DNA from 4 places in the Halomonas sp. I5-271120 genome. Region 4 is predicted to be linked to each of the others. Evidence: predicted binding sites of a transcription regulator. Region 4 holds the regulator's gene; each other region holds the start of a gene.

Region 1 (2,205 bases), 780 kb from region 4:
ATCTCGTCGGTTGCGTCTAGTGATGAAGACATGAGGTGTTCCCTATTGGAGTTGTAATGGGCTTAGGGTGTTGGGTGTGTCATTCAGACGTGGCGGCCAGGGGCTTGCCGCTGGCCGAGTCAGTGGTGACGTCTCTTGAGGACGTCAGCCGTCAGTCGCGATGCATGACGCCCGGGAGCACACAGAGCATTTCGTAGAGCAGGGTGGCGCCCATCAGCGCGGTGTTGCCGCTGGTGTCGTAGGGCGGGGCGACTTCCATCAGGTCGCCGCCGACCACGTTGAGGCCGCGGGCGCCGCGCACGATCTCCATGCCCTGGGGCATAGTCAGACCGCCGGCTTCCACGGTGCCGGTGCCCGGGGCGAACGCCGGGTCTAGGCCGTCGATGTCGAAGGTGATATACACCGGGCCATCGCCCATCTGCTCACGCACCTCGGCCATCAGTGGCTCGAGCGACTTGTGCCAGCACTGCTCGGCGGTGACCACGCGGAAGCCCTGGTCGCGGCACCAGTCGAAGTCGTCGGCGGAATAGCCGGTGCCGCGCAGGCCGATCTGGACGACCCGGCGGCTGTCGAGCAGGCCTTCTTCCTGGGCGCGGCGGATCGGGGTGCCGTGGGCGATCGGCTCGCCGAACATGTGGTCGTTGACGTCGGCATGGGCATCGATATGGATCAGCCCCACCGGACCGTGTTTCTTGGCGATAGCGCGTAGCACCGGCAGCGTCACGGTGTGATCGCCGCCCAGGGTAAGCGGCACGCAGCCGTGGGAGAGGACCTCATCGTAGAAGTTGCTGATGATGTCCATGCTCTTGGGCAGGTGGAAGGTGTTGATCGGCACATCGCCGATATCGGCAACCTGCAGGCTGTCGAAGGGCGCCGCGCGAGTGGCCATGTTGTAAGGGCGCAGCATGCGGGATTCATCGCGAATCTGACGCGGCCCCAGGCGGGCACCGGGGCGGTTCGAGGTGCCGATATCCAGCGGAATGCCGATGAAGGCGGCGTCGAGGCCGGCGGCGGATTCCTGTGTCGGCAGCCGCATCATGGTGGCCGGGCCTCCGAAACGTGGCATGTCATTGCCGCCTAATGGCTGGTTGAAGTCGCTCACGTCCTGCTCCTTGTTCTTGGTGTCGGTATTCAAGGCGTCTCTTGTCAGGAGCCCCTGTAAGAGTCCTTGCAAAGAGACCTGATCAGTCGTCCCGGTCAGGAATCCCTATATGGGGTTATAGAGCAGGAAACGTGCCAACTTTCACATCATTGAATTTCAACAAGTTGGGTCATCGGCGATGCAGTAATGCATTGCCTGGCGGGCGATGATGATGCATCTTTGCATCATTGATTCAAAAGTGTATCGGCCGAGGACACCTCATGAGCGAGCTGGACAGCGCCATTCTCAGAACCATCATCGATACCGCGCATGATCACTTTTTCGTGGTCGATGCCGGCGGCCAGGTGCGCGACGTAAGCCCCGGGGCCGCCGCTGTCTATGGCATGTCCTGCGAGGCGCTGCGTGGCAGCAATGTCCGCACCCTGGTGGAGCAGGGCGTGCTCAAGCCTTCGGTGAGCCTCGAGGTGCTCAGCACCGGCAAGCCGGCGCAGCTGTTGCAGCACACCGGCACCGGTCGGCGGGTGGTCGCCCAGGCGCATCCGGTCTTCAGCGAGGGGCGGCTGGCCTGCGTGGTCAGCCGCTCGATGGATTTAACCGACCTTCAGCTGCTTCAGGAGGAGTACGCCCTGCTGCAGCAGCGCTTCAGCGATCACCTCAAGCGCAGCGTCGGAGAGGGGGCGGCGGCCGGCGAACAGGACCCGGCACTGGCAGGCCTTTCTGGTGTACTGGAAGTGCGCAGCAGCGTGATGCAGGAGATCGCCCTGCTGCTCAAGCGCGTCGCGCCGACCGATGCCAATGTACTGATGCTGGGCGAGTCCGGTGTGGGCAAGACCGCTTTCGCCCGGCAGCTGCACCGCTGGAGCGCGCGGGGCGACGGGCCCTTCATCGACGTCAACTGTGGCGCCATCCCCGAGAGCCTGTTCGAGTCGGAAATGTTCGGCTATCAGCCGGGGGCGTTCAGCGGTAGCAATCCCAGGGGCAAGGCCGGCCTGCTGGAGCAGGCAGCCGGCGGCACCCTGTTTCTCGATGAGATCGGCGAACTGCCGCTGGCGATGCAGACCAAGCTGCTTAAGGTCATTCAAGACGGTAGCTTGATGCGGCTG
Region 2 (2,205 bases), 230 kb from region 4:
CATCGTTATCGACGCTCATGAAGTAGTTCCAAGCGGCCAGATGCCCCACCAGCGGCGCGGTATCGATGCCCGAAAGCTCCTGCTCGCCGACCGAGAAGGCCACCACCGGAATGTCGGCGGCATCGATGCCCTGGTTGCCGAGTTCACGATAGAACGGCACATTGGCATCGCCATTGATGGTCGAGACCACCGCCGTCTTCTTGCCCTCGCTGCCGAAGCGCTTGATGTCGGAGACGATGTTCTGCCAATCGGAATGCCCGAACGGCGTGTAGTTGATCATGATGTCCTCGTCGGCGACGCCATGGTCCTTCAGATAGGCCTCGAGGATCTTGTTGGTGGTACGCGGATAGACATAGTCGGTGCCGGCCAGCACCCAGCGCTCCACACCGACGTTGTTCATCAGGTAATTGACCGCAGGAATGGCCTGCTGGTTGGGCGCTGCACCGGTATAGAACACGTTTTCGGAGGACTCCTCGCCCTCGTACTGCACCGGATAGAACAGCAGACCGTTGAGTTCTTCGACGACCGGCAGCACCGACTTGCGGGACACCGAGGTCCAGTTGCCGAAGATCACGTCGACCTTTTCCTGCGCCAGCAGCTCACGGGCCTTCTCGGCGAACAGCGGCCAGTTGGAGGCCGGGTCCACCACCACCGGCTCGAGCTGACGTCCCAGCAGACCGCCCGCCGCGTTCTGCTGCTCGATCAGCATCAGCATGGTGTCCTTGAGGGTGGACTCACTGATCGCCATGGTGCCGGAGAGCGAGTGCAGAATGCCGACCTTGATCGGGTCTTCTTGTGCCTGTGCCGGCAGGGCCACGCCTACAGAGAGCAGGGCCGCAGCCAGCCAGCGATAGGAAGGGGTCGAAGTGTTCACATGGATCTCCTTGCTTGTGTCTTGTTTTTGAAAATTGTTATTCGGCAATATCCAGCGACGCTGCCGGCCGTTCATCGGCCGGCCCAAAACACTTCGCAAGGGTCGTGCCAACACCTCAGCAAGTCCCAATAATCATTGGGAATCATTGTGTTAGAGAACACTAAATAACCTGCCCCCTTCCCGGGTCGTCGCCCTCACCTGCTCATGTGCCCATTACGTGCCCTCTTTTGGCCATTTCGATCTTGGCCATGTGCCTTAATGGTGCAGCTGTATACATTAATGAGATACAGGGAGGTATGAGCGTCGGCATCATGCATCAATATGACCAACCCAGCATAAAAAAGGGCACCGGCCAGATGGCCGATGCCCCAAAAAGGTGATGCGTTTGCTTGATAAGACGTACGGATAAAACGTACCGGATGAAAAATACCAGCGTCAGTCCGTCTGGGACCCGCCCGCCTGCATGCGACGCCGTAGGAGAGGACCCACGACGTAGGGCAGAATCAGGCCCAGGCCAGCGACGACCCACAGGCCGATGGCGAGGCCGCTATCCCACAGCACCATCCAGTCGCCATCGGAGATCTCGAGCGCATGGCGCAGGTTCTTCTCCATTTCTGGCCCCAGCAGCAGGCCGAGAATGATCGGCACCAGCGGTATTTCCAGCTTGCGCAACACATAGCCGAAGACGCCGAAGGCCACCATGAAGTAGAGATCGAAGGTGGTGTTACTGATCGAGTAGATGCCGACGAAGGCCACCATGGTCACGATCGGCAGCAGGTACATCGGGGGGACCGAGAGCAGCTTGACGAAGATGCCGACCAGCGGAATGTTGAGCAGCAACAACAGGAAGTTGCCGATCAGCAGCGCCGCAATCACGCCCCAGACGATGTCCGCGTTCTGGGTAAACATCAGCGGGCCGGGGGTGATGTTGAGCGAAATCAGCAGCGCCAGCAGCACCGCGGTGGTGCCACTGCCAGGCACGCCAAGCGTCAGCATCGGCACCAGGGCACCGCTGGAGGCGCCGTTGTTGCCGGCTTCGGGCGCCGCCACGCCGCGCGGATCGCCTTCTCCAAAGTACCCCTTTCGGCCCAGCACGCGCTTTTCCAGGGTGTAACTGATGAAGCTGCCAAGCGATGCCCCTGCCCCCGGCAGCACCCCGGCGACAAACCCGAGCACCCCGCCACGCAGGCTGGTGGGCAGAATGTCGCGGATGTCCTTCCAGGAAAGCGACAGTTTGTTGACGGCGATCTTTTCCTTGCCACCGCCGGCTCGATCCTCGATGAAGAACATCAGCTCGGAGATCGCGAACAGGCCAACGATGGCGATGATGA
Region 3 (2,205 bases), 920 kb from region 4:
GGAAGCGGGCCTCGATGCGCTTGCCCTTCGGGCTTGCGGTGTAGGGAATGCGGATGGACGCGGAGCGGTTACGCGCCGAGTAGGCCAGCATCACCGGCGCTTCGAAGCCCGGCACCAGACGCTTGTAGGAGTTGGTAGAAGCGTTGGTGAAGGCGTTCAGGGCACGAGCGTGCTTGATGATGCCGCCGATGTAGTAGAGCGCCATTTCGGACAGGCCCGCGTACTCGTCACCGGCAAACTGGTTGACGCCGTCTTTCCAGAAGGACTGGTGGACGTGCATGCCGGAACCGTTGTCACCGACCAGCGGCTTGGGCATGAAGGTGGCCGTCTTGCCATAGGCGTGAGCCACGTTGTGGATCACGTACTTCATGGACTGCACTTCGTCGGCCTTCTTGACCAGGGTGTTGAACTTGACCCCGATCTCGTTCTGGCCGGCGTTGGACACCTCGTGGTGGTGCACTTCGACGCTCTGGCCGATGGCTTCCAGGGTGTTACACATGGCGCCGCGCATGTCGTGGAAGCTATCCACCGGCGGGACCGGGAAGTAGCCGCCCTTGACGCGCGGACGGTGACCCAGGTTGCCGCCTTCGACGACGCTGTCGGTGGCCCAGGCACCTTCTTCGGAGGTGATCTTGTACATGGAGCCCTGGATATCGGACTTCCAGTGCACTTCGTCGAAGATGAAGAACTCGGGTTCCGGCCCGAAGAAGGCGGTATCGCCAAGGCCGGTGGACTGCAGGTACGCCTCGGCGCGCTTGGCGATGGAGCGCGGATCACGCTCGTAGCCCTGCATGGTGGCCGGCTCGATGATATCGCAGCGCAGCACCAGGGTGGCGTCTTCGGTGAACGGGTCCAGGTAGGCGCTGCCGTCTTCCGGGCGCAGGATCATGTCGGACTCGTTGATGCCCTTCCAGCCAGAGATGGAAGAACCATCGAACATCTGGCCGTTGTCGAAGAATTCCTCGTCCACGGAGTGCGCCGGAATGGTGACATGCTGCTCTTTACCGATGGTATCGGTGAAGCGCAGGTCTACCCACTTGATGTCGTGTTCTTCGATCAGTGCGAGGGTCTTCTCAGACATGGTGTCCTCCAGAGGATGAGCGATGGCTCTTGTGGTTGGCGTGCGTGCCCGGCGAGGTCGTTACGTGCCTCGGGCCCGCCGCTATAGCAAAACGGGACCGAATCGTTTGTACCATGCCAAAGGCCTCAGGCCCATGGTCGCCGGTACAGGACATGAAAGGTGTCATGTCACTGCAAAATGTCACTGGAAAGTATAATGCAGGGGACGTGCCAAAATGGCGCATAGCGGACAAAGGAAAGGAATAACCGGCTGATTAAAAATGACTTTTTCCTGATCACCACCAACGAAAAGACCCCATTATTCGCCTTTTTGGACGCGTCTCTCGTCTTGCTGGCGCACTCTATGCACCAAAATTGAACACAATTAACCGGGCATGCACCAAAACATCACACCCGTGACGCCGCGTGCCACGTTGAGCCGTCCCACCAGTTTGAATGAGTCGAACCAAGCCCTCGGACCCCGGTCATATCAGCTAAAGATAGTATTGCTACCTTATGAAACTCAAAGCTACACTTTATTACACAGCAAAGGTGCAGCCTGGCGCCTTCGTTGCCCGAAATGCCTGGAGCCGGTGACATCCCACACCGCGATACGCCCCCATGAGCGCGTTGCCCAAATCCACGCAGGAGCGTCACCGCAGATGAAGGCCTATAGCATTATCGTTGATTCCAGGCTCATGGGCGCTCAACTGCCACGCTGCCTGGCCACCCTCAACGAAGCCGTGCGCCGGCATCCGGCGCGGGTCGACATCCAGGTCATCGGCACCGCCGAGAACGCACGCCTGGCGACGCTGAGCCGACGCTTCGGCGGCCGTTTCACCGTCTGCGATCACGCCACCTTCGGCGCCCGTGGCAACGCCATCGCCCGCATCACCTCTGCCGACATCCTGGTCTTTCTCTCTCCCCACGGACGGCTACGCAGCAGCTGGCTCAGCCAGGTCGACAACCTGCTAGAGCATCAGCAATGGGATGCCATGACCTTCCAGCCCCATACCCCCGCACTGATAACGACCCTGCGGCGGCTGTGGCATGTCGCCACCCCACCCGGTACCCTGTGCATCGCCCGCCAGTGGTTCGAGCGCATCGGAGGCTTCGATACCGGCCTCGACGACACCGCTCACGAAG
Region 4 (2,205 bases):
CGCGGCATCGGCGTACTGATCACCGACCACAACGTGCGTGAGACCCTGGATATCTGCGACAGCGCCTACATCGTCGGCGACGGTGAAATCATTGCCGCAGGCGATACCGAGGCCATCCTCGCCAACCAGAAGGTCAGGGACGTCTACCTGGGCGAGGATTTCCGGCTCTAGGCCTCACTGCAGCGCTCTAGATGCCAATCTGGCGCAGGAACCCCACCTCCCCCGACGACACAAAGCCCCTGCCTGACATTCGAAATGCGAATCTTTGCCTGTCAATGGCATGTTTATTGCTAATGATTTGCTCTCAGTGGCTTGCATGGCATCCGGCCAGGGGCTAAGTTATCCATTCCATTTTGCTGACACGCGCCACGCCATGGTCATGAAACCCTCGTTGCAACTCCGCGTCGGCACCCAGCTGACCATGACACCTCAGCTCCAGCAGGCGATCGCGCTGCTGCAACTCTCGACCCTGGATTTGCGCCAGGAGATTCAGCAGGCGCTGGAATCCAACCCCATGCTGGAACTCGATGAGGCCTATGGCGAGCAGGACGTTGCCGAGCCACGTGAGGATGACTGGTCTACCGAGATTCCAAGCGAGTTGTCTACCGACAGCGACTGGTCTGATACCTATCAGGACATGGCGGCCTCAGGAGCCGGCTCAGAGGGCCCCGACCTCGATCGCAATGCCATCGGTGTCAGCCTGCGCGACCATCTCGCCTGGCAACTGGCCATGGCCGACGTCAATGATACCGAACGCCAGATTGCCGAGAGCCTGATCGATGCCGTGGCCCCCAGCGGCTACCTGGAAGGCAGCCTCGACGAATTGACTCAGGGCCTGCGTGCCCAGGGGCTCGACAGCCTCAAGACCAGTGACGTCGAACGGGTCCTGCTGCGCCTGCAGCAGTTCGAGCCCACCGGTATCTTTGCCCGCGACCTGCGCGAGTGCCTGCTACTCCAACTTGGCGCCCTGCCGGCAGACATTCCCCTGCTTCCCCAGGCCAAGCGCCTGATTCGCCAGTTTCTCGAGGCCCTGGCCAGCGATGATCGCAAGCTGCTCAAGCGGCGGTTGCGACTGGACGACGAGCAGCTAGGCCAGGTGATCGCCCTGATCCGCTCACTCGATCCGCGACCCGGCCAGGCGTTCGACAACGACGGCAGCGATTATGTGATTCCCGACCTGATCGCCCGGCACAGCCATGAGGGGTGGCATATCGAGCTCAACCCCGAGGCACTGCCGCGGATGCGCATCCAGCCGGATTATGCCGCACTGATTCGTCGTGCCGACAAGAGCGACGACAACACCTTCATGAAGCAGCATCTGCAGGAGGCTCGCTGGCTGATCAAGAGCTTGTCGAGCCGCAACGACACCCTGCTGCGCGTGGGGCGCGAAATCATGGTTCGCCAACTCGATTTCCTCGATAAGGGCGAAGAGGCCATGAAGCCCCTGATCCTGGCCGACATCGCCGCACAGGTCGAAATGCATGAATCGACGATCTCGCGGGTCACCACGCAGAAATTCATCCATACCCCGCGGGGCGTTTTTGAGCTGAAGTATTTCTTCTCGAGCCAGGTCGGCGGCGAAGGCGGTGACGCGCATTCCAGTACGGCCATTCGCGCGCGGCTAAAGAAGCTGATCGGCAGCGAGCCGCCGCGCAAGCCGCTCTCAGACAGCAAGCTGGTCGATCTGCTGGCCGATAGTGGTATACAGGTAGCCAGGCGTACCGTGGCCAAGTATCGAGAAGCGCTGGGCATCCCACCTTCCAGTGAGCGCAAGCGGCTTTCATGATGCCGTGAAGAACCGCACCTTAACGGCATAACCTGTTGACCTGGCGGTGGAAAAACACCGAAAGTAATCGCGTAGGAAAAGCGCCTTGAGAAGGGGTATGCAGCGCGCCAAAAAGGGTTACAATCGATTGGCCAACCGCAGGATAAGGAGCGTGCCATGCAAGTCAACATCACCGGCCATCACGTCGAACTCACCGACGCACTGCGTGACTATGTGAACGAGAAGCTCGCCCGCCTGGAGCGTCATTACGACAACATCACCACGGTTCAGGCCACCCTTTCCATCGAGAAAGAGCGCCAGCAGGCCGGCTGCACCCTGCATGCAGCCGGTGCTGAATTGCATGCCGAAGCCGAAGACACAGATATGTACGCCGCGATTGACGCCCTCGCCGACAAGCTCGACCGTCAGCTTGTCAAGCA

The links. Region 4 encodes sigma-54, which starts transcription at its own class of promoters, with help from an activator protein. Its sites were predicted from a motif close to TGGCACNNNNNTTGCTNT; they were not measured.
Region 1: speB (agmatinase) is a predicted target of sigma-54. The motif match lies at 1,222-1,239, and genes of this name have one in related genera.
Region 2: urtA (urea ABC transporter substrate-binding protein) is a predicted target of sigma-54. The motif match lies at 967-984, and genes of this name have one in related genera.
Region 3: glnA (glutamate--ammonia ligase) is a predicted target of sigma-54. The motif match lies at 1,276-1,293, and genes of this name have one in related genera.

Annotation. Positions count from the first base shown of each region.
Region 1 is NZ_CP130701.1:2,019,028-2,021,232, forward strand. It holds gene Q2K57_RS09045 (YjiH family protein) at 1-32, opposite strand, end outside; gene speB (agmatinase) at 152-1,102, opposite strand; gene Q2K57_RS09055 (sigma-54-dependent Fis family transcriptional regulator) at 1,363-2,205, shown strand, end outside.
Region 2 is NZ_CP130701.1:3,026,940-3,029,144, reverse strand. It holds gene urtA (urea ABC transporter substrate-binding protein) at 1-874, opposite strand, end outside; gene Q2K57_RS13575 (tripartite tricarboxylate transporter permease) at 1,310-2,205, opposite strand, start outside.
Region 3 is NZ_CP130701.1:1,871,227-1,873,431, reverse strand. It holds gene glnA (glutamate--ammonia ligase) at 1-1,081, opposite strand, end outside; gene Q2K57_RS08335 (hypothetical protein) at 1,722-2,205, shown strand, end outside.
Region 4 is NZ_CP130701.1:2,794,759-2,796,963, reverse strand. It holds gene lptB (LPS export ABC transporter ATP-binding protein) at 1-171, shown strand, start outside; gene Q2K57_RS12495 (RNA polymerase factor sigma-54) at 374-1,786, shown strand; gene hpf (ribosome hibernation-promoting factor, HPF/YfiA family) at 1,943-2,205, shown strand, end outside.